DNA from 2 places in the Marinomonas sp. ATLA20 genome. Region 1 is predicted to be linked to the other one. Evidence: predicted binding sites of a transcription regulator. Region 1 holds the regulator's gene; the other holds the start of a gene.
The links. The regulator PhoB, encoded in region 1, activates phosphate uptake and scavenging genes when phosphate is short. The targets are predictions, from matches to a motif close to TGTCATANNNNTGTCANA.

Region 1 (3,172 bases):
TGGGAGGGGGTTGTACTTAATGACTTGGGGAATCTTGGTTATTATTATCTGTAGAAATAGGTAGCGCTGGAATCGTATCATTTCTGGTGCGATTTGCTGGGAAATGACAAGAGAAGGTGCTTCCAAAGCCAGGCTGACTGCGAATTTGTAGCTTGGCATCGTGATGTAATAGCACATGCTTTACGATGGCTAGGCCAAGACCTGTACCGCCGGTTTTAGAGCCTCGCCCTTTGTCGACTCGGAAGAAACGTTCTGTGAGTCGAGGAATGTATCTTGGCTCTATGCCAATGCCAGAGTCTTTTATAGAGAACACACCATTAAACTCACTGGACTCCCATTTGATCTCAATCTCGCCGCCATCTGGTGAGTATTTGATGGCGTTAAAAATCAGATTGGAAAAAGCACTATAGAGCTCTTTGTAAGAGCCGTACAAGCGAGCTTCTTCGGGAATTTGCAAATTAATAGAGTGTTTGTCCGTCAACACTGGCGTAGTTGCATTGGTAATGGTTTGTACTAAGTCTGAAACTTTATGCCATTGGTTCTCTTCGCGTTTGTCATTACTCTCCAAGCGAGAAAGCAGTAACAGATCTTCGATGAGTTGTTCCATCCGCTCAGATTGCTCAGACATATTAACAATGCCTTTTTGCATGCTTTTTGGCAGACTGTCCTTGAACATGTCGAGGGTTTCTAAGTAGCCCTTAATAACGGTAAGCGGCGTTTTTAATTCATGGGAAGCGTTGGCAACAAAGTCTTTGCGCATCTGTTCTAGCAAGTGTAAGCGCGTCACATCACGAACAAAAATCAGGTGATCATTTTTATCGTACAATGTGGTTTGAATTTCTAAATAGACGCCATCTTTGGCGGGTGACTTGATGACCAAAGGCTCACCAAAGCGTTTTTGACTAAAGTAACGGAAAAACTCTGGGCTACGGACAATATTAGTGATGATTTGGCCGCGATCGACAGGACGCATTAAGCCGAGAAAGTGAGCCGCCGAGTTATTCCACCACTCCAAGTTACCTTGGTTATCCGCCATGATAACGCCTTCTTTTAAGGCGGTGGTGGAGCTTTCAATTCGGGTTAGCGCTTGGCGCATGCGACGTTTGGATTTGCGTTGTTTCTTATGTAATCGATAAACCGCATCGAATACTTCTCCCCAAATTCCGCTGGCTTCTGGTGGTGCAGCACGACCAGAATGGCGAAGCCAATTATGGAATTGGTAGAGCTGATAAAGCTGCCAGTACAAAGACCCTAAAACGTACAGCAGCAAAACACCCAACAACTGACCTATTATTAGGCCTATTACAATACAAGCCGCGAATCCTGCGAGCCAAGTAATAATAGTGTTTCGCCAAACTGTTTTCATACGGACCTTTTTGCTGAGAAGCGGTAGCCTGTTCCTCGTACTGTTTGTATCAAGAAATCATGAGTACTACCAATGGCTTTGCGTAAACGACGTATATGAACATCAACGGTACGTTCTTCAACGTAGACATTTCCTCCCCATACTTGATCCAACAATTGCGCTCTTGAATAGGCACGCTCTTGGTGTGTCATGAGGAATTTTAGTAGACGGTATTCTGTAGGCCCCATGTCTAAGGGGCGAGTACCAATGGTAACCCGCTGACTGATTGGGTCAAGGGTTAGACCTTCGATTTCAATTGGTTCATCTACGCCTTGAGGGGTCGCGCGTCGTAATACGGCTTTGAGTCGAGCAACTAACTCACGAGGTGAAAATGGCTTGGTGATGTAATCGTCAGCGCCGACTTCTAGACCTTGGATTTTGTTGTCTTCTTCACTTTTCGCAGTCAGCATAATGACTGGAATTTCTGCCGTTGTGGGGTCTTTTTTCAATCTGCGAGTCAGCTCAATGCCGCTACCGCCAGGCATCATCCAATCGGCAAGAATCAAATCCGGACGATGGTCCACAATGATTTCATGGGCTTGCTGAATGTTTTCTGCTTCCAAATACTCGTAGCCCGCCATTTCAAGTGCAATGGCGATCATTTCGCGTATGGAAGATTCGTCGTCAATAATTAATACTTTTTTACCGGTCACAGGATTCATCCTCATCTCAGGAACGGTTTCATTAAAGCGATCTAATGTGACAATTCGGTTACATTGTCACAACTTTGCCACATATTACATAAAATAGCTTGCGACCAGACCGATGAAAACACAGTAACCAACGCGGTTATTGTCTAAAAATGAGCGAAAGCAAGCTTGTCGATCACGCTCTTTAGCTTGATTAAATTGCTGATAAAAGAGTCCAATACACACCACGAGTGATACAAAGTATAGCCAATGTAATCCGGCTAGTAGACCAATCCAGGTCAATAAAGACAAGGTTAGACCTTGTAGGCAAACAATGACGAATAAATCATATCTGCCAAATAAGATGGCGGTGGATTTGATGCCTATTTTGAGGTCATCTGGACGGTCTGTCATTGCATAATAGGTATCATAGGCAATGGTCCAAAAGCAATTGGCGACAAACAGCATCCATAGCTCAGGATCGGTTAAATCTCCTCCCTGTGCACTGTAGGCCATGGGAATTGCCCACGAAAAAGCCAAGCCAAGAAACAACTGGGGTAGATGGGTATAGCGTTTCATAAACGGATACAGAGCAGCCAAGCCTAAGCCTACGAACGACAGTAAAATCGTTTGCAGATCGGTAAAAAGTACTAAAACAAAGCTTAAAATCGACAAAGCACAAAACAGAACAAGTGCTTCTTTTTTAGATACTCGGCCCGACGGTAGCGGGCGGTTTTTAGTACGATCAACATGACCATCGACCTTTCGATCCGCGTAGTCATTAATCACGCAACCCGCAGATCGCATGCTGAAAACGCCTAAGATAAAGATAACGATCAAATGCCATTGAGGCATACCATCGGCTGCCAGCCATAGCGCCCATAATGTTGGCCACATCAGTAAGAATGAACCGATAGGGCGGTTGAATCGAGTGAGTTCTGCGTAGTCTTTAAGTTTGTTCATAACAATCCAAACGGCGGTTTTAGTTGGTTGATCTCATCAAAGAAAGCTTCATTGACCAATATTCCAGGGCCAAACTGATGAAACACAGAGCGTCTCGCCCACAAAGCATTAGGTTGGTTTGGAAACATGCGTTTTGGTAACTGAGTGACCTCAATGCAACTTCGAGACAGGGCCT
Region 2 (3,172 bases), on a different contig from region 1:
AATAAAATTAGACGTTTGTATTAAGAAGGTTTTAAAAATGAAAGCCATTGTATGCTCAATGATGCTTCTTCCGAGTTTGCTTTGGGCTGAAGTGGGAGCAAGTTCTCTTGATAATAAATCAGACAGCGGCTTTTTTAGCACGTCCGATACGACGACTGAAGAACAGGTAGATAGCCCTTATTCTCCTGAAGAGCCTGAAGTCCCTGAATCTATTAGTAAGCGAGCTAAAGAAGATAATGGATTACTGCAGCAAAGAGAGAATAGAGAACAGGCGACGGTGAATAATCCGTTTGTTTTAACGCCCCATAAACCCAATTATTTTCTACCCATAGCTTACACCTCGAACCCTAACGATCGCGCTTTTTTAGGCGATGCTAGCGATTCGGAAAGTCTACAAAGTGTCGAGTTTAAGTTTCAATTTAGCCTTAAATTTCCTGTGGCATATGATGTTGTTGGTAAAAATAGTAGCTTGTGGTTTGCCTACACTCAGCAAGCTTACTGGCAGGCCTATAACAGTAGCATTTCAGCACCTTTTCGCGATACTAATCATGAACCTGAAGCCTTTATTGTTACCAAGCCGAAACACGGTTTTTTAGGTATTAAGCCAAACTATGTCTCCTATGGTTTTGTTCATCAGTCTAATGGTCAGTCAAATGAGTTATCTCGTTCTTGGAATCGGTTTTATGTGGACTTCTTGTTTGAATATGAGGATACCGCTTTTTCCTTTAAACCTTGGTATCGGATTCCTGAAAGCTCAAGGGTGGACGATAATCCCAACATTGAAAATTATTATGGCTACGGCGAGCTCAATGTCATACATGTTATCGATGATTATACTATTGACGTAATGCTGAGAAATAATCTTAAATCATCCGATAATAGGGGAGCGGTACAGGTAGGTTTTACGTTTCCTTTGTGGGGGAAAACACGCGGTTACATTCAATATTTTAATGGATATGGGCAATCTTTATTAGATTATAACCATCAGACTCAGTCGCTTGGCATCGGTATTATGCTGACCAATTGGTTGTAACATTGGCTGCGTATATCATCGTCACTGAAAGCTTTTCGTCATCTTTTTGTAATGATTGTGTCATTTTTAGCTTTTAAGGTGGTTATAAATCTAACCTAGGAGCTAAACCATGAAGTTGAAATTCTTACCTGTTGCAACCGGCCTAATTGCATTGTCTCTGTTGACTGCTTGCGGTGAAACGGTAAAAAAGCAAGACACTATGCCTACCGCTGAAACAATGTCTTTGAACAATGATGATTTGTACGAAGTGCATCACGAAGGTCGTATTTATGTTTTTGACGATCGTGGTGTGTATGAAGACTTTTTGCAGGTAGGTGAAACATCTTATCGTAAAGTGCGCATTGGTGATGGCCCAAAAGGTGAAACCATTGTTTTCGGTCTAACTAATGCGGATAAGAAAAAAATGTCGGGTATTGCGGCTGTTGACATGTATGACGGCGAGCTAAAAGCGGCAGACTCTTTCTACGGTGAAATGCGTATCGAAGGTCGTATTTATGTGTTTGGTTCTTTGCAAGAAATGAATGATGCCCGCGCTGTTGGTGAAGTGCCTCTTCGCTATACCGATATCGGTTCTGGCCCAAAGGGTGAAACCGTCGTTTACGCATTGAACGGTAGTAACAAAAAAGTGAAGCCAGAAGCAATGATCGAGAAATTTCATAAAATGAATCACATGAATTAATCATGGCAATCTAAGATCGCAAAAAATACCTCGCTGTGTCGAGGTATTTTTTGTCTCGACTTTATGGTTTAGGCATGTCACTAAGTTGTCATACTAATGCCACAGAACGGACATTTTACTGGTTTATGTTGAAAGTATGATAAAACCAGTGAGGTGATAAGTATGAATATATTTCAGAATATCCACGCCGTAGATGTACAGACTTTTTCTTGGTGTATGGCGAGAAAGCATCGCGCCACATTAACTCGTATTGGTCGTGCTGTTTCATTTTCAGCGGATGGGCCGTTTTATGCCATACTGGCGCTGCTGCTTTGGTTCGCTGGAGAGCAGATGCTGACGCTTATATTGGTATTTGGTTTTTTAATTGAGAGAGCTTTATACCTCTTGCTAAAACGCGGTTTCAAGCGTCATCGCCCAGCAGATGCGCTCGATAATTTCAACAGCTTTATTATTCCCGCCGATCAATTTTCTTTTCCATCAGGTCATACATCCGGGGCATTTTTTATGGCCTTTTGTTTATCTGAGTGGTTTCCAAGTATGAATTTAATCTTCTATTTCTGGGCGGTAAACGTAGGATTGTCACGTATTTTTCTTGGTGTTCATTTTCCGACAGATACCGTAATTGGCGCCTTGTTAGGTACGGCCTGTGCTGCATTAGCGATAGGGATTTTAGTATGAATATATTGTATGGTGTTCAAGGAACAGGGAATGGTCATATTACTCGCGCTCGAGCCATGGCGGTTGAGATGTATGCTGCAGGCATAGATGTTGATTTTGTTTTTTCAGGTCGTCCGCCAGAAGATTATTTCGATATGGCCGTATTCGGTGATTATCGAACGTTTCAAGGCTTGAGCTTTGTTGCTCGAAATGGTCAGTTGGATCTGTACGCGACCTGCAAGAACGCTAATTTTTTGAAGCTATACCGAGATATTCGTACGATTGATACTCACGGTTATGATTTGGTGATCACGGATTTTGAGCCCATTGTTGCTTGGGCGGCTAAACGTCAAGGTGTTCCTTGCGTCGGGTTTGGCCATCAGTATGCCTTTAAGTACGATATCCCGCGTTATAAAAAGAATTTTATAGCCCAATGGATTATGTCAAATTTTGCGCCTGCAGCAACTCAGTTAGGCGCACACTGGCACCACTTTGGTCATCCTATTTTGCCGCCACTGATTCATACGCAACAAATAAAGAACATGGCGGACCCAGAGCAGGTTTTGGTCTATCTGCCTTTTGAGAACAGTGAGGCGGTGTTAGATTGGTTAGAGGGGGTGCAGAATTATCGTTTCCGCCTTCATTGCAAGGATATTGAGCCTGGACTTTATGGTAATGTAGAGGTGTTTCCTTTTAGTCGAGAAGTCTTTCAAAAGAACTTAGGTGAGTGTGAGTCTGTGCTGTGTAATGCTGGATTTGAATTAAATTCAGAGGCCTTGCAGCTTGGTCGTCGCATTCTCGCT

Region 2: a site for PhoB is predicted at 1,788-1,805, ahead of AC2A4J_RS12835 (phosphatase PAP2 family protein). Genes of this name have one in related genera too.

What each region holds. Positions count from the first base shown of each region.
Region 1 covers NZ_JBXUKU010000001.1:107,880-111,051, reverse strand. Annotated here, with positions in the region: gene phoR (phosphate regulon sensor histidine kinase PhoR) at 17-1,366, opposite strand; gene phoB (phosphate regulon transcriptional regulator PhoB) at 1,363-2,058, opposite strand; gene ubiA (4-hydroxybenzoate octaprenyltransferase) at 2,143-2,997, opposite strand; gene AC2A4J_RS00450 (chorismate--pyruvate lyase family protein) at 2,994-3,172, opposite strand, start outside.
Region 2 covers NZ_JBXUKU010000007.1:17,639-20,810, reverse strand. Annotated here, with positions in the region: gene AC2A4J_RS12850 (5-carboxymethyl-2-hydroxymuconate Delta-isomerase) at 1-5, shown strand, start outside; gene AC2A4J_RS12845 (phospholipase A) at 38-1,033, shown strand; gene AC2A4J_RS12840 (hypothetical protein) at 1,143-1,712, shown strand; gene AC2A4J_RS12835 (phosphatase PAP2 family protein) at 1,875-2,390, shown strand; gene AC2A4J_RS12830 (MJ1255/VC2487 family glycosyltransferase) at 2,387-3,172, shown strand, end outside.